Regions from separate parts of the Acidovorax sp. GW821-FHT10A04 genome, predicted to be linked through region 2. Evidence: predicted binding sites of a transcription regulator. Region 2 holds the regulator's gene; each other region holds the start of a gene.
The links. Region 2 encodes sigma-54, which starts transcription at its own class of promoters, with help from an activator protein. Its sites were predicted from a motif close to TGGCANGNAANCTGCTTT; they were not measured.
Positions count from the first base shown of each region.

Region 1: glnA (type I glutamate--ammonia ligase) is a predicted target of sigma-54. The motif match lies at 3,014-3,031, and genes of this name have one in related genera.
Region 3: atzF (allophanate hydrolase) is a predicted target of sigma-54. The motif match lies at 4,248-4,265, and genes of this name have one in related genera.

Region 1 covers NZ_JBWKNZ010000013.1:5,726-11,470, forward strand. Annotated here, with positions in the region: gene AC07PF_RS23995 (bile acid:sodium symporter family protein) at 1-481, shown strand, start outside; gene AC07PF_RS24000 (aminoacyl-tRNA deacylase) at 573-1,067, shown strand; gene AC07PF_RS24005 (EI24 domain-containing protein) at 1,112-2,083, shown strand; gene AC07PF_RS24010 (competence/damage-inducible protein A) at 2,080-2,907, shown strand; gene glnA (type I glutamate--ammonia ligase) at 3,081-4,496, shown strand; gene AC07PF_RS24020 (hypothetical protein) at 4,766-5,278, shown strand; gene glnL (nitrogen regulation protein NR(II)) at 5,517-5,745, shown strand, end outside.
Region 2 covers NZ_JBWKNZ010000008.1:30,176-35,920, reverse strand. Annotated here, with positions in the region: gene AC07PF_RS17625 (acyl-CoA thioesterase) at 1-14, opposite strand, end outside; gene AC07PF_RS17620 (hypothetical protein) at 214-426, shown strand; gene AC07PF_RS17615 (hypothetical protein) at 444-992, shown strand; gene AC07PF_RS17610 (VOC family protein) at 992-1,381, shown strand; gene AC07PF_RS17605 (RNA polymerase factor sigma-54) at 1,382-2,983, opposite strand; gene lptB (LPS export ABC transporter ATP-binding protein) at 3,047-3,829, opposite strand; gene lptA (lipopolysaccharide transport periplasmic protein LptA) at 3,826-4,476, opposite strand; gene AC07PF_RS17590 (thiol:disulfide interchange protein DsbA/DsbL) at 4,587-5,243, opposite strand; gene AC07PF_RS17585 (SPOR domain-containing protein) at 5,317-5,745, opposite strand, start outside.
Region 3 covers NZ_JBWKNZ010000004.1:248,892-254,636, reverse strand. Annotated here, with positions in the region: gene AC07PF_RS11310 (ABC transporter ATP-binding protein) at 1-587, opposite strand, end outside; gene AC07PF_RS11305 (ABC transporter permease) at 584-1,414, opposite strand; gene AC07PF_RS11300 (ABC transporter substrate-binding protein) at 1,429-2,436, opposite strand; gene atzF (allophanate hydrolase) at 2,480-4,216, opposite strand; gene AC07PF_RS11290 (histone deacetylase family protein) at 4,549-5,595, shown strand; gene AC07PF_RS11285 (NAD(P)/FAD-dependent oxidoreductase) at 5,592-5,745, shown strand, end outside.

The DNA.
Region 1 (5,745 bases), on a different contig from region 2:
CGGTCACCTGCTGCGCCCCTGGATCAGCGGCTTTTTTCAGCAGCGCGCATCCGTCATGAAGGTGGTGGACCAGGGCTCCATCCTGCTCGTGGTGTATGCCGCCTTCAGCCATGCCGTCATCGACGGGCTGTGGTCCCAGGTGCCGCCCATGGCCCTGGCCGGCCTGCTGGCCGTGTGCGCGGTGCTGCTGGCGCTGGTGCTGACCCTCACCACCTGGAGCGCACGGCGCATGGGCTTTTCGAAGGAGGATGAGATCACCATCGTCTTCTGCGGCTCCAAGAAGAGCCTGGTGAGCGGCGTGCCCATGGCCAACGTGCTGTTTGCCGCCAATGTGGCGGGCGCCATCGTGCTGCCGCTGATGCTGTTCCATCAGATGCAGCTCATGGTCTGTGGCGTGCTCGCGCAGCGCTATGCGCGGCGCGAGGCCGCGGCCCAGGTGCCGGCGGGGCAGGGCGCGGCTGCGGCGGAAACGCGCGCCTGAGTGTGGGTGGGGGCAGCTCGGCTATGCTGTCCCGAGCCGTGCCCGCACACCGTGGGAGCATTTCCCTGCCATCCCCAAGGAGCTGATCGCCATGCCCCTCGTCCCTGTCTCGGCCACCCTTCTGGCGCAGGGCCAGGTGGCCTACCGGGTGCATGAGCACCCAGAAGCGCACACCACGCAGCAGTTCATGGGGCTGGGCTTTCCGGTGCCGCAGATGGTCAAGACGCTGGCGTTCCAGGCCGGGGATGGCGGCATCGTGCTGGTGGCCCTGCGCGCCCTGGATCCGGTGGACTATGCGGCCGTCGCGCGGGCCGTGGGCACGTCCCGCGCCAAACTGGCGCCCCTGGATGAAGAGCTGTTGCGCGAGCGACTGGGCATGCAGGCCGGCGGTGTGGGGCCCTTCGTGCAGCAGGACGGGGTGCGCGTGCTGGTGGATCGGCAGGTGCCCGCGTTGCCGGTGGTGTTCTGCGGCTCGGGCGAGCGCACCAGCACGCTGGAAGTGCCGGGCCAGGCCTTTGCCGCCATTGCCGGGGTCGTGCTGGGTGAATTCGCCAAGCCCGCGGGCACGCCGGTTCCAGCCGCATAGGCACGCACGCACGGGTGTCATCGGCACGGGGCAAGGCTCGCGGTATGCTCACGCGCATGGGACTACTGCTGGACTCCTTCTGGCGCGCCGCGGCGTATTGCATGCGCCCCCGCGTCATCCTCCTGTCGCTGCTGCCATTGATGCTGATGGCGGGGCTTGCGTTCGGGCTGGGCTACTTCTACTGGGACGTGGCGGTGCAGAGCATGCACTCACTTCTGGATGCCTCCCCCATGCTCAAGAATTTCTGGAGCTGGCTTGAAGGCTGGGGCCTGGGCAGTGTGGTGGCGGTGCTGGCGCCCATGATGGTCATCCTCACGGCGACGCCGGTGCTGGTGGTGGTCTCGCTGCTGCTGGTGGCCGTGCTCATGACGCCGGCCCTGGTGACCCTGGTGGCCGAGCGGCGCTTTCCCGAACTGGTGCGCAAGAAGGGCGGCTCGTTCTTCGCCAGCCTGGCCTGGTCGGTGGGCTCCACGGCCCTGGCGCTGGTGGCGCTGGCGGTGTCCGTGCCGCTGTGGCTGGTGCCGCCGCTGGTGCTGGTGCTGCCGCCGCTGATCTGGGGCTGGCTGACCTACCGTGTGATGGCCTTCGACGCGCTGGCCGAGCATGCCAGCAAGGAAGAGCGCAAACGCCTGTTCGAGCGCCACCGCGCCAGCCTGCTGGGCATCGGCATCATCACCGGCTACCTGGGCGCCGCGCCCAGCATCGTCTGGGCCTCGGGCGTGCTGTTCGTGGCGGCGTTTGCCGTCCTGGTGCCATTGGCGATCTGGATCTACATGCTGGTGTTTGCCTTCTCCTCGCTGTGGTTCACGCATTTCTGCCTGGCGGCCCTGCAGGAGCTGCGCGAGGACGACGTGCGGGCCACCATGCCCGTGCCCTCGCGCCTGCCGCTCGATGCGCTGGCACCTGCGCCCGCCATTGCAGACACCGCACCGTCCCCTGCCAGTGCACCCGCCCCTGCGGCGGCCACCCTGCCGGCCCCCGGCGCCCTCCCTACCGATTCCCGTAGCACCCCATGACCCCCACTTTCGGCCTCATCATCGTCGGCGACGAAATCCTCTCGGGCAAGCGCGCCGACAAGCACATGCCCAAGGCCATCGAGCTGCTGGCGGCGCGCGGCCTGGCGCTTTCCTACGCCGACTACGTGGGCGACGACCCGGCACGCATCACCGCCACGCTGCAGCGCGCCTTTGCCTCGGGCGACGTGGTGTTCTCGTGCGGCGGCATCGGCGCCACGCCCGACGACCACACCCGCCAGTGCGCGGCGCGGGCACTCGGGGCGGACCTGGCCCTGCACCCCGAGGCCGAGCGTCTGATCCGCGAGCGCATGCAGGACGTGGCGCGCGAGCAGGGCCTGCCCTACGAGCCCGAGCGCCACGACAACGTGCACCGCCTGAACATGGGCATGTTCCCGGCGGGAGCCCAGACCATCCCCAACCCCTACAACAAGATCCCGGGGTTCACCTTCGCCAGCCCGGGCGGGCAGGGCGGGGCCGTGCACTTCGTGCCGGGCTTTCCGGTGATGGCCTGGCCGATGATCGAATGGGTGCTGGACACCCTGTATGCCGAGCACTTCAACCGCACGCCCCAGACCGAGCATTCGGTGGTGGTCTTCGGCGCCATGGAGGCGGCACTCACTCCGCTCATGGAGCGCATAGAAAAATCGCACCAAGGCGTTCGGGTGTTCAGTTTGCCCAGCGTGGATCATCCACAATACGGGCGGCACATCGAACTGGGCGTCAAAGGCCCGGCCCAGGCGCTTCCCGCGGCATGGACGGACCTCAAAAATGGACTGCACGAATTTGGTGCAGAACTTGGCCCCGAAATGGTGCGCAACCTGTGATGTGCAGTGGGGGTGGTTGTGATGCACCAAATTTGTGCATTCGATGGCCCTTGCCAGAGCCCAGGTCGGGCCGCTGCTCCGCGATAGTGCGGTGATTGCACCCCGCTGGCACGCAAACTGCTTTTATTTCGGCAAATTCTTTTTTCAACAAGCGCTTTACCCAGGAGAACCTGATGGCCAAGACCGTTGCAGACGTGATGAAGATCGTGAAGGAAAACGAGGTCAAGTTCGTTGACTTCCGTTTTACCGATACCCGGGGCAAGGAACAGCACGTGACCGTGCCGGTTTCCCACTTCGATGAAGACAAGTTCACGTCGGGCCACGCATTTGACGGTTCGTCGGTGGCTGGCTGGAAGGGCATCGAAGCCTCGGACATGCAACTCATGCCCGACCCCAACACCGCCAACATCGACCCCTTCTTCGAAGAAACCACGCTGTTCCTGCAGTGCGATGTGATCGAACCCGGTGACGGCAAGGCCTACGACCGCGACCCACGCTCCATCGCCAAGCGCGCTGAAGCCTACCTGAAGGCCTCCGGCCTGGGCGACACGGCCTTCTTCGGTCCCGAGCCAGAATTCTTCATCTTCGACGGCGTGCGCTGGTCCAACGAACCCGGCAAGGTCATGTTCGAGATCGAAGAGTACGAAGCCCCCTGGAATTCGGGTGCCAAGCTCGAAGGCGGCAACCGTGGCCACCGTCCCACCGTCAAGGGCGGCTACTTCCCCGTGCCTCCCGTCGACAGCACGCAGGACATGCGCGCTGAAATGTCCCTGATCCTCGAATCCCTGGGCATCCCGGTCGAAGTGTTCCACCACGAAGTGGCAGGCGCTGGCCAGAACGAAATCGGCACGCGTTTCAGCACGCTGGTCGAGCGCGCCGACTGGACGCAGGTCCTGAAGTACGTGGTCTGGAACGTGGCCAACGCCTACGGCAAGACCGCCACCTTCATGCCCAAGCCCTACGCTGGCGACAACGGCTCCGGCATGCACGTGCACCAGTCCATCTGGAAGGACGGCAAGAACCTGTTCGCAGGCGACGGCTATGCCGGCCTGTCGGACTTCGCGCTGTACTACATCGGCGGCATCATCAAGCACGCCCGTGCCCTGAACGCCATCACCAACCCCGGCACGAACTCGTACAAGCGCCTGGTGCCCGGCTTCGAAGCCCCTGTGAAGCTGGCCTACTCGGCCCGCAACCGCTCGGCCTCGATCCGCATCCCTTACGTTGCCAACCCCAAGGGCCGCCGCATCGAAGCGCGCTTCCCCGATCCATCGGCCAACCCTTACCTGGCCTTCTCGGCCCTGATGATGGCCGGCTTGGACGGCGTGGAAAACAAGATCCATCCCGGCGAAGCCGCCACGAAGGATCTGTACCATCTGCCACCCGAGGAAGACAAGCTGGTGCCTACCGTGTGCCACAGCCTGGACCAAGCCCTGGAATACCTCGACAAGGACCGCAGCTTCCTGACCAAGGGTGGCGTGTTCACCGACTCCATGCTCGATGCCTACATCGATCTGAAGATGACCGAAGTCACGCGTTTCCGCATGGCTCCCCACCCTGTCGAATACGACATGTACTACTCGCTGTAATCTGCCCACCCGGCGATTACCCCGAAAAGGCGGCGCAAGCCGCCTTTTTTCATGGCGTCGGCACAACACTGGCTGCGGAACCAACGCAGGCGGCGGCGCCTCTGTAGAGCCTGGGCGCACTGTCTGCAGCCATGCCCCAGGCCCGTTGTCCGTCCCAAGACCCGCCCCGAAGCCCCCATGGCCGCGGTACTTGCTCAATTGGCGATGCGGGATGATTGGGGGATACTCTCTGGTTGTCCCCTGCATAAGCTGCTGCGCGAGGAATTTCCATGAAGAAGACTGTCACCACCCTGTTGTTGCTTGCCGCCCTGGCCCCCGTTGCCGGCTGGGCGCAGGACCGCATCTACCGCTGTGGCAACGAGTACACGAACAATGCCACCCAGGCCAAGGAGCGCGGCTGCAAGCTGGTCGAAGGCGGCAATGTCACCGTGGTGCAGGGCGCACGCCCGGCCGCGGCTGCGGGCGGCGCCGCCGCGCCTGCTGCGGGCAGTGCCCCGTCCGCATCGCCACCCGGCGCCCCGCGCGTGAACACCAACGACCAGAAGGCCCGCGACGCCGATGCGCGTGCCATCCTCGAGTCCGAGCTGCGCAAGGCCGAGGCGCGCCATGCCGAGCTGGTCAAGGAATACAACGGCGGCGCGCCCGAGCGCAATGCGCTGGATCTGCGCAACCCGCAGCGCTACATGGAGCGCACGGCCGAACTCAAGGCCAGCGTCTCGCGCAGCGAGAGCGACATCGCCGGCATCAAGCGCGAGCTGGGCCGCGTGGCACCCGCCAACTGAGAAGGTGTGAAAGAACCCGCCATGCCCGCTCATCCCTCCAAAACACGCGCGCTCGTCGTTGCAAATGCTCGCCATAGCCCGAGCTATGGCTGTGCTTTGCGCCTAGACCGCACGCGTTGTGGCGGCCTGCTCGGACACGCCGGATTCATTCACACCTTCTGAGCCGACCCCGCGCGTGAGCACTCCACCCGACACCACCTTCCTGTCCGAGACCGAGCGGTTCCATTCGCTGGACCTGATGTCCACGCTGGTGGCGGTGCTGCGCGCCGATGGCGCCGTGCAGTTCGCCAATGCCGCGCTGGAAAACACCCTGGGCCTGTCGCGCCGCACGCTGGAGGGCGGCGACTTCTCCACCTTCTTCACCGATCCGGCCCTGCTGCAGACCGCGCTGGCCGGTGCCCGCGTGCAGGACTTTGCGGCGCTGCGCTACGAGGCCAGCCTGAAGCGCCTGCACCAGGACCCCGTGC
Region 2 (5,745 bases):
ACAATGCGGGCCATGGGCAGGGAAACAGAGGGTCGAGAAAAGACAGCGAACCGGGGGCAAGGCGCCCCCCAAAGGAAGCCCCGCAAAGGGCATCCAGGATGCTGCAGGCCGGACGGCAGGAATGGCCCATACGGGTGAGGCCTTGCCCCGGCGGGCCTCGGAGCGGCAGAAGTCTCTTATGCTCCTGGAATAGCCGATTTTACCCGGAGCCCCATGCACACCCTGCGCTGCAGCCTGACCCTCGCCCTGATTGCGGCTGCGCTCATGGGCACGGCGCATGCCCAGACGCTCTACGAATCCGTGGACCGGCAAGGCCGCCTTTGCGCAACTGGGTGCGCGCGGCGTGCCGGTGCTGCTCACAATGGCCAGCGGGTGAACGGCTTCAGCGCCCTGTCCTACGACGCCGTCTTTGCCAAACGCCCATAACCCCCCTCTTCCACTTCATGCTCCGCACTGCCCTCGCTTCGATTGCCTTTTTCCTGTGCCTGCCGGTTCTCTCCGAAGAACTGCGCGTTGCCCTGCCCGGCCGCGACGATCTGGTGATCGACCTGCCCGCGCAATGGCGCGCCCAGGTCCGCCGCCCGCACGGGGAGTTGCCGCCCTCGGTGGCCATCAGCGGCCCTGATGCCAAGGCCTTGCAGATGCTCATCACGCCCATCTGGCCTGTGGGCAGCGCGCCCAGGCCCCCCACCGCCGACGAGTTGCGGGGGCTGGTCCAGGCCGGTGCCACCCGGGCCCAGCCCAAGGCCGTCGAGAGCGACCTGCCCCTCAAAGACCTGGGTGCCGCGGGCAAGGTGGGCTACTACTTCTCGGCCACCGACCGCGCCCCCGAGCCGGACGGCTACAAGCACCTGACCCAGGGCGTGCTGGGCATGAACGAGCTGCGCGTGACCTTCACGGTGCTTGTCAACGGCGCTCCGCAGGAGCCTACGGCCCAGGCGCTGGAGCTGCTGCGCTCGCTGCGTCGCGCACCGGCCACGAAAGCGCCCTGATGGTGGCGGCCTCTTCTTCCGTGCCGCCCATCCTCGGCACCGTGATGCTCTACGCACGCGACATGCAGCGCACTGCGGCCTTCTACCGCACGCATTTCGGCCTGGAAACCACGGGCGAGGTGGTGGAAGGATTGATCGAACTGAATGCCCCCCAGGGTGGCGCCAGCATCCTCATCCACCAGGCGGCCAAGAGCGTGAAGCTGGGCCAGGCGGGGGTGAAGCTGTGCTTTCATGTGCCTGACGTGGAAGCCTTCAAGGCCCATGCGCTGGCGCAGGACCTGGCCTTCGGCCCCACGCACCAGGCCAACGGCTATGCGTTCGCCAACGCCAAGGACCCGGACGGCAATGCCGTCAGCATCTCCAGCCGGGCTTTCCGCCATGGGACCTGATCAGAGCGCCTTGCGCAGGTTGGCCGGCGCGATCTTGAGCGCCTCGCGGTACTTGGCCACGGTGCGGCGCGCGCACTCGATGCCCTGCTCCTTGAGCATCTCGGCGATCTGGCTGTCCGACAGCGGCTTGGCCGGGCTTTCGGCCGCGACGAACTGCTTGATGAGGGCACGCACGGCCGTGCTCGATGCATTGCCGCCGGTCTCGGTGCCCAGGCCCGAACCGAAGAAGTACTTGAGCTCGTAGGTGCCGATGGGCGTGGCCATGTACTTGGCCGTGGTCACGCGGCTGATGGTGGACTCGTGCAGGCCCAGCTCGTCGGCGATGTCGCGCAGCACCAGCGGGCGCATGGCCAGTTCGCCATGGGTGAAGAAGCTCTTTTGCCGCTCGACGATGGCGCGCGAGACGCGCAGGATGGTGTCGAAGCGCTGCTGGATGTTCTTGATGAACCAGCGCGCCTCCTGCAGCCGCTGCTGCATGGCCTGGTGGCCCTCGCCGCCCTTGTGGCCACGCAGGGCGCCGGCATAGATGTCGTGCACGCGCAGGCGCGGCATCACGTCGGGGTTCAGCGCCACGATGAAGTTGTGCTGACCGTCGCGGCCATTGGCGCGCCCAGCCTTGCGCACGATGACGTCGGGCACGATGATGTTGCGCTCCACATCGACGAACTTGCGTCCCGGGCGCGGCTCCAGCCGCGCGATCAGGGCCATGGCGGCGCGCGTGCGCTCCTCGCCGTCGCCGCACAGTTGCGTGAGGCGGCGGATGTCGCGGCGCGCCAGCATCTCCAGCGGCTGCTGGCACACGCGCAGCGCGGTCTGCACGGTGTCGGGGTCGGCATCGCTGTCTTCGTCGGCCGCCAGGGCCGTGAGCTGCAGCGTGAGGCATTCACCGAGGCCACGTGCACCCACGCCCACGGGCTCCAGGCTCTGCAGCAGGCGCAGCGCCACGGTGAAGCGGTGCACCAGCTCCTCGATCTGCTCCAGGTCGTCCGGGCCGGCCAGGGCGATGGCCAGCTCTTCCAGCGGCTCCTCGAGGTAGCCATCGTCGTTGAGCGATTCGATCAGGAAGCGCAGCGCCGCGCGGTCCACCTCGGAAAGACGCAGCGACAGGGCCTGGCGGTGCAGGAAGGCGGTTAGCGATTCGTGGGTGCGGGCCAGCTCGGTGGCGTCGGCCTCGTCGCCCTCGGCATCGTTGCGGTTGCGGGCCGGCGCATCGCCACCCCACTCGGCATCGTTGGGGGACACGTCCACGGTGCCATCGCCGCTCCAGTCAGGCTCGTCGCTGGCGCTGCTGCCCAGTTCCGCGTCACTCTGGGGTGCATCGGGGACCGACTCGCTCGGCGTGCTGGAACCCGGTGCGTTGGAATAGACCGCGTCGTCAGCGCTGTAGTCGTCCGGCTGCACGGGCGCATCGGCCGTGTCCACGCCGAATTCTTCGCGCGGCGCCTCGTCGGCATTGCGCTCGAGAAAGGGGTTTTCGTCGAGCATCTGCTCGACCTCCTGGCCCAGCTCCAGCGTGGACAGCTGCAGCAAGCGGATGGACTGCTGCAGCTGGGGCGTGAGCGCCAGGTGCTGCGATACGCGCAGGGACAGGCCGGGCTTCATCGCACAGCCCCGGTGGGCTGCCGCGAAGGCAGGTGCATGGCGAACGTGCGGTCCATCGGTCTGCTACATGCGGAAGTGTTCACCCAGGTACACCCGGCGCACTTCGGCGTTGTCGACGATTTCGGACGGGGTTCCCTGGGCCAGCACGTGGCCGTCGCTGATGATGAAGGCGTGGTCGCAGATGCCCAGCGTCTCGCGCACGTTGTGGTCGGTGATGAGCACGCCGATGCCACGTGCCTTGAGAAAACCGATGATGCGCTGGATCTCGATCACCGCGATGGGGTCGATGCCGGCAAACGGTTCGTCCAGCAGGATGAAGCGTGGCTGCGTGGCCAGCGCGCGGGCGATCTCCACGCGGCGGCGCTCACCGCCGGACAGGGCCAGCGCAGGCGAGGCGCGCAGATGCTCCACGCGCAACTCCGTGAGCAGGGCCGTGAGGCGCTCCTCGATGGCCGCGCGCGGCAGCGGCTGGCCATCCTCGCCACGCTGCAGTTCGAGCACGGCACGCACGTTTTCTTCGACCGTGAGCTTGCGGAAGATCGAGGCTTCCTGCGGCAGGTAGGACAGGCCCAGGCGCGAGCGCCGGTGGATGGGCATGTGGGCCACCGAGTGGCCATCGATGCGGATGTCGCCGGCATCGCTGCGCACCAGGCCCACGATCATGTAGAACGAGGTGGTCTTGCCCGCGCCATTGGGGCCCAGGAGCCCCACGACCTCGCCCTTTTGCACGACCAGCGACACATCCTTGACGACCTTGCGGCTGCCGTAGGACTTTTCGAGGTGGTGCACCTCCAGCCGGCTTTCCGCCGGTGAGCCGGCGACGGTGCTCACGTCAGGCCCGCTCACTTGGCGCCGCCGCTCAGGCTGTTGCTGGGGCGCAGGGTCGTGCCCGGTGCCGGGGTGGCAGGGGCAGCGGCGCTGGCCGGAGTTTCCTTGGGCGACAGGATGGCGCGCACGCGGCCGCCGGGTGCCGGGGCATCGCCTGCGGCATTGGTGCTGCCGCGCGGCTTGGCATCCACGGTGAACACGTCGGTCAGGTTGTTGTAGACGATGACCTGCCCGGTGATCTCGTCGGTCAGTGTGGATTCACGGAAGCGCCGCAGCTCGGCGCGGGTGATGAACTTCACGTTGTCGGCGCGTCCGTCGTACTCGATGACCTCGCTCTCGCCTTCGATGAACTCATCGGGTGCCCCGGCGAGGGTGTCGCGCTTCTGGCGGAAGAAGGCGCGCTTGCCCGGCTCGGCCGTGACCACGCCGAACTGGTAGCCGTCCGCGTCCTGGCGCACGTCCAGACGCGCGCCACGCAGCACGATGGTGCCCTTGGTCATGACCACCCGGCCGGTGAACACGCTGGTCTGCTTGAGCTCATCGTGGCGCAGTGCATCGGCCTCGATGTTCATGGGCTTGTTGCGGTCGGCCTTTTCGGCATGGGCCGCAGTCTGGACAACGGCCAGGGCCGAGAGGAGGAGGATCGGGAGGATGCGGTAGTTCATAGGGCACGAATCTTGCAGATCATTGTAGCCACCCGCGGCGACACGCCATGAAAAAAGCCCGCATCCGCGGGCTTTTGGCATCTGCAGGACCGCGTCCCGTCCAGAAATGGTCAGGCTTTGCGGGCCACGCCCACCAGTTGCTCCACCACCTGCAGCACGACCGGCATGCTGCCCGCCATGGTGCCATCGGTGTAGAAACGGCCAGCCACGCCCATCGAGGGCACGCCTTCCACGCCATACGCATCCTGCAGCTGCGACGCACGGCGCACCTGGTTGGAGACGGTGAACGAGTTGTAGATTTCCTTGAACTTGGCCACGTCCACGCCCTGCGTGGCGATCCAGGCCATGATTTCATCGTCCTTGGCGAGCTTGGCCTTCTCGACATGGATGGCGCGGAAGACCTTGGCGTGCAGGTCGGCGACCTTGCCCATGCCTTCCAGGGTGAAGTACAGCTTTTGCAGCGGCACGAAGCTGGCATTGAAGGCCACCGGCACGCGGCGGATCGCCAGGTCCTTGGGCGCGGACTTGATCCAGGCCTCGAGCGTGGGCTCGAAGGCGTTGCAATGGGGGCAGGCGTACCAGAAGAATTCGATCACGTCGACCTTGCCGGCCGGCGCCTCGGGCGCCACGGGCTTGTCGAGCTTGCGGTAGTCCTTGCCCTCCTTGAACTGGCGCGCTTGCGCGAGTGCAGGGGTTGCCACGGGCAGGGCCAGGGCGGAAGCGGCCACGGCAGAGGCGGCAGACAGGGAAAACTCGCGGCGTTTCATCAAAATGACTCTCCTAGGGTCGGGTGTGGGGGTGTGAGCCACGCCCCCGAAAAAAGTTCAGGCCGGCCCGCGCTCAGCGCTGCACCCGCACCAGGGCCGACTCGACGCCGGTGGTGTCGAGCTTGTCCTTGAGCTGGGCGGCATCGTCGCGCTTGGTGAAGGGGCCGACGCGCACGCGGAACACGGTGCGGCCGTTCTGCTCGCGCTCGCTCACGCGGGCCTCCCAGCCCAGCATGGCCAGCTTGGCGCGCTGGGCATCGGCATCGGCCTGGGTGCGGAAGGCACCGGCCTGCACGAAGTAGTCGAAGGGGTCCGCGCTGTTGCCGGGCGCGGCAGCGGCCTTGGCGGCAGCCAGGTCGCCCAGCGGGTCGGCACTGCCGGGCTTGGTCGTGGCCGCTGCGGCGGGCTTGGCCGACGATGCGGCGGCACGCGGGTCCGCCGCGGCCACGGCAGGTGCCGAGGCGGTGGGCGCAGGCGCAGGGGCCACGCCTGCTGTGGCGGG
Region 3 (5,745 bases), on a different contig from region 2:
AGCTTCTCGCGGATGAACAGCGTCATCTCGAAGTCCAGCGCCGAGAAGGGCTCGTCGAGGAACAGCACCTCGGGGTTGGGCGCCAGCGCCCGCATGATGGACGCCGTCTGCTGCTGTCCGCCCGAGAGCTCGTAGGGGTAGCGGTTGAGGTCGAACTTCACGTCGAACGAGGCCACCAGCTCGGCCATGCGGCGGTCCACCTCGGCCTTGCTCTTGCCTTCGAGTTGGAGCGGGTAGGCGATGTTGTCGATGGTGCGCATCCACGGGAACATCGCCTCGCGGTAGTTCTGGAAGACGTAGCCGATCTTGGTGTCCTTGAGGCTCTTGCCGTCGAACAGGATCTCGCCGCGGTCGATGGGCACGAGGCCTGCGATCATGTTGATCAGGGTGCTCTTGCCGCAGCCGTTGGGGCCGAAGACCGAGACGATCTTGTGCTTGGGGATGTCGAGGTCGAAGTCCTCGTACAGCGGCCAGCCCGCGAAGTACTTGGTCAGCCCGCGGATGGTGATGTGCGTGCCGGCCGGGCCGGGCGTGAAGGCGCGGCGGGGCACGTCGGCGTACACGGCGCCGTTGACGACGGTGTTCATCGGCCGCTCCAGTGCACGATCTTGCGCTCGGCGACGAGGAACAAAATGTTCAGGGCATAGCCCAGCGCGCCGGCAGCCAGGATGGCGGCGTACATGCTCTTGACGTTGAGCACCTGCTGCGCGTCGATGATGCGGTGGCCCAGGCCGTTGTCCGAGCCGATGAACATCTCGGCCACGATCACGATGACCAGCGCCATCGACACGGCCGAGCGCAGGCCGACGAAGGTGGGCTGCAGGCTCTCCCAGACCAGCACGTCCTTGAAGATCTGCCAGCGCGAGGCGCCCATGACGCGCGCCGCCATCACGCGCTGCTTGCGGGCGTTGATGACACCGTAGGCGCTGTTGAAGATCACGATCAAAAAGGCGCCGAACGCGGCGATGGCCACCTTGTTCACGTCCGACACGCCGAAGATCAACAGGAACAGCGGGATCAGCGCCGAGGAGGGCGTGGAGCGGAAGAAGTCGATCAAAAACTCCACGCTGCGGTAGGCGCGCTCGTTGCTGCCCAGCAGCACCCCCAGGGGCACGCCGACCACGGCCGCGATCAGAAAGGCCTGCACCGTGCGCCAGACGGTCACGGCAAAGTCCAGCAGCAGCGGCCCGCCGGCCAGGCCGGTGACCAGGGTGAGCACGGTGGTTCCTGGCGGGGGCAGCAATATGGGCTTGATGAAGCCCAGGCGCACCACCAGGTCCCAGACGATGAACAGGGCCAGCGGCCCGGCAAAGGGCAGGAACTTGTCCCAGGCGGGTTTCCTGGGCGCGGCGGAAGCCGCCTTGCCCGCGGGTGGCGACCAGGCGCCGGCGGTGGTGGACGTGTTGTCGGCCATGGCGCGTCCTGCCCTCAGGCCTTGTAGATCAGGCTGTCGACCACGACCTTCTTCTCGAAGATGCCTTTTTCGGTGAACAGGTCGTAGAACTTCTGGAAGTGCGCCAGGTCGCTGGGCTTGAACTCGTTGTAGAGCATGTACGAGGCCAGGGGCACCTCGGCCGTGAGCGGGCCCTCGATGGCGGTGTAGCCCTTCATGAACTGGCGTGCCTCCTCGGGCTTGCTGCGCACCAGCTCGATGCCACGGGCATAGGCGGCGATGAACTTCTTGGCGGCGTCGGGGTTCTTCTTGATGAATTCGCTGGTCAGGCTGGCTGCGCCACCGTGCCAGGGGGCCATGGCGTCGCCCAGGATGTACCTGGCCACCACGCCCGACTCGATCACCCGCGTGGTGCCGTTCATGCGCCCGATGGTGCCCGTGGGTTCGAGCGTGTAACAGGCATCGACCTGGCCGGCCACGATGGCGGCGATGTGCTGGCCGATGGGCAGCTCGGTCACCGTGACGCCGCTGGCGCCGGCGCGCTCCAGCATGGTCTTGCACAGGGTCATGTTCTGGATGCCGGGGCCCGACGCGACCTTCTTGCCCTTGAGGTCGGCCATGGTCTTGATGGCGCTGTCCTTGCCGGTGATGAACTGGTCGAGCACGAACTTGGCGTTGCTCGGGTTGGTGGCGAAGATCTTGAACAGGCCGGGCTGGGCGATCTCGCCGATGGCCAGGTTGGCCGAACCCGTGCCGTTGGAGCTGCCGTCGGACCGGCCCGAGAGCATGGCCTCCATCACCTGCTGGGCGCCCGCGAACTTGAGCGGCTCCACGTCCAGCCCGGCCTCCTTGAAGTAGCCCTTTTCCACCGCCGCGAAGAAAGGCAGGCCAGCCGCCACGGGCCAGAAGCCGATGCGGATCTTGGGGCCCGCCTGGGCGTGCACCAGTGCGGGCGCGGCCAGCGCACCGAGGGTGGCGGCCGAGGCCTGCAGGATGCGGCGGCGCGAGCTGCCGTTGGAAAGGGGAGAACTGTGGGATGTCATGGAAGGCTCCTGCAGCAGGGTTGGAAGGGAATGGACAAGGGGTTCAGGTGCTGGCCTTGAGCGACGCGATGTACGCCCGCCAGCCGCCAAAGTGGCTGATATCGCGCGCACCGGCCAGGGCCAGCGGTTCGCATATGAAGCCCTGCACGCTGCTGCCGTCGGCCAGGGACAGGGTGCCTATGCCCAGTGGCTGCGGGATCAGCGCGACGAAGCTGCCGTAGTGCGCGGCCGGCATGCGCCAGACCTCGACGGCGATGCGCGTGCCCTGGCCGGGCGCCACGCGCAGCAGGCCGGGCTTGGGCGGCACGGTGCCGGGCAGGGCGTAGAGCTGGTAATCGGGTGCGGTCTCGGTGGCGCGCTCCAGCGTGGCGCCGCGCTCGGTGAGCTGGCCGTTGAGCGGCATGCCACTCAGGTGCGCGCCCACCACGGCGACCCGCACCGTGGCAGGCGCCTGCAGCCCGGCAATGGGCTGGGGCGCGGGCAGGGGCGTGCTGCCGGCGGCCTGGGGCAGGCCAGTGGCATGGTGGTAGCGCTGGCCCAGCTCGGCCAGTTGCAGGTCGCTGCCGCAGGGGCCGATGAGGGTGATGCCGAAGGGCAGGCCATCGGCGCGCAGGCTGCTGGGTACCGAGATGGCGGCGTAGTCCAGCAGGTTGACGAAGTTGGTGTAGGCCCCGAGGTTGCGGTTGAGCACCACCGGGTCGGCCTGCATCGCGGCAATGGTGTAGTGCGTGGGCGCCGTGGGCACCAGCAGCACATCGATGGCCTCGGCCCCTTGCCACATGGGTGCCACCTGCTGGCCCAGCGCGCGCAGGCGGGTCTGGGCATCGCACAGGTCGGCCGCGCTGTAGCCGCGCCCGCTGGCCAGGATGCTGCGCACCGGCTCCACCACCTCGTCGGCATGCGCATCGAAGAAGCTGCGCACGGCGGCGTAGCGCTCGGCCACCAGGGCGCTTTCGTAGAGCAGGGCGGCGGCCTGGGCCAGCGGCGCGTAGTGGATGGAGACCGGCGTGCCGCCCAGGGCCTTCAGCCGGGACACGGCTTCGGCGAAGGCCGCCTCGGCCGCAGCGTCGCCAAAGAACTCCAGCACGTCGGGCACGCCGAAGCGAAAGCCCACGGGCAGCGGCTGGCGGGCCAGCGTGAGCTGGCGGCCATAGGGGTCCTGTGCGTCGTAGCCCTGGGCCACCTGCAGCACGCGGGCCGCCAGGTCCACCGTGCGCGCGAAGATCGAGACGCAGTCGGCACTCTGCGCCGCGGGCACCACGCCGCGTGCGCTGACCAGGCCCTTGGTCGGCTTGATGCCGACGATGTTGTTCAGCCCGGCCGGCACGCGGCCCGAGCCCGCCGTGTCGGTGCCCAGCGCGAAATCCACCTGCTCCGTGGCTACCACATAGGCCGAGCCCGAGCTGGAGCCGCCCGACACGCAGGCCGGGTCCAGCGCATTGGGCACGGCGCCGTGCGGCGAGCGCGTGCCGTTGAGCCCGCAGGCGAACTGGTCCAGGTTGGTCTTGCCCACCAGCGTGGCGCCCGCATCGAGCAGGCGCTGCACCACGGCCGCGTGGGCCGTGGCGGTGTAGGCAAAGGCAGGGCAGGCGGCCGAGGTGGGGTGGCACGCCACGTCGATGTTGTCCTTGACCGCAAAAGTGAGGCCGCTGAGCGGCCCGCCCGGCGTGCCGGCGATGGGCGGCTCGCAGCGCAGGATCCAGGCCTGCGGCGCCAGCACCGGCAGGCCTGCCGCTGCGGGGGAAAGTTCGGCGACCAGGGGGCTTGTTGTTTGCACCATTTTGAAGAATTCAATCTTGGATACAAGATGAGATGCAAGCGCTGTGCCAGGATGGCGGGTAGCGCCAAGTGCGCGGTGGTTTGCACATCCGGGCAGGGGGAAGAGGGCGACTGTCTTCCTGTGTGCGGGGTTGCTGGCCGTGGTCATGGGCGCACTGGCCGGGCTGGCGGGGTGTGGCGCCAGCGAAGGGCCATCGAGACGGGTCCTGCTGCCGTCTGGTGCACGGATTGGGTTCCAGGTGGTGCGGGACGCGCTAAAGTGGTGAGCCCTGCCGGCGTCCATGGAGCACGTGAAGGACGCTGGCGCGAAACCCTTTCCCTGCCCGTGTCCGCATGATCTCCTTCCACAACCCCCTGCACCACCGGCATGCGCCGGTCCACGAGTTCTACCGCGGCGAGCGCGTGCCGTGCTTCGAGAAGCCGGTCCGCGCCCAGTACGTGGAGGATGCGCTGCGCGAACGCGGCCACGGCCTGCTGGTGCCCGACGTGGACAGCAGCCCTGTGCTGGCCCAGATCCATGCACCGCGCTACCTGGCCTTTTTGCAGACGGCCTGGCAGCAATGGCTGGCGCTGGACGCGGCCAACGCCGCCGTCCAGCCCTTTCCCTCGGTATGGCCGGTGCGCAGCCTGCGCAGCGACGTGGAGCCGGACAACTTCGTCGCCAAACTGGGCCTGTACTCCATGGACAACGGCACACCCATGGCCGAAGGCACCTGGGAGGCCGCCAAGGCCGGGGCCGATGCGGCGGCCAGTGCCGCGGCCCGCGTGACGCAGGGCGCGCGCGCCGCGTTCTGCTGCACGCGCCCGCCGGGCCACCATGCCGGCCCCGATTTCATGGGGGGCTACTGCTTCATCAACAACGCGGCGGTGGCCGCGCAATGGCTGCGCAACCACGGGTCCGCTCGCGTGGCCCTGCTCGACGTGGACTACCACCACGGCAACGGCACGCAAAGCATCTTCTACGACCGTGCCGACGTGCTTTTCATTAGCATGCATGGCGATCCGCGCACCGAATACCCGTTCTACCTGGGCCATGCCGACGAAACCGGCGAAGGCGCCGGGGCAGGCTTCAACCTCAACCTGCCGCTGCCCGCGGGCACCAGCGCCGACGAATGGTTCGCCGCACTGGAGCAGGCCTGCGTGCGGATTGCGCAGTACCAGGCAGATACGCTGGTGGTCTCGCTCGGGCTCGATGCCTTCGAGGACGACCCGATCTCCAAGTTTGCCCTCAAGACGACAGACTTCACGCGCCTGGGCGAACGCCTGGCCGCGCTGGGCCTGCCCACGGTGTTCGTGCTCGAAGGCGGCTATGCGGCGGCCGAACTGGGCCACAACGCCGTGAACGTGCTCGATGGCTTTGACCACGCAGCGGCGCGATGAGCGAAGCCGTCGACTGCGTGGTGGTGGGCGCCGGCGTGGTCGGCCTGGCCGTGGCCCGGGCCCTGGCGCTGCAGGGGCGCGAGGCGATGGTGCTGGAGGCGGCCGACGCCATCGGCACCGGCACCAGTTCGCGCAACAGCGAGGTCATCC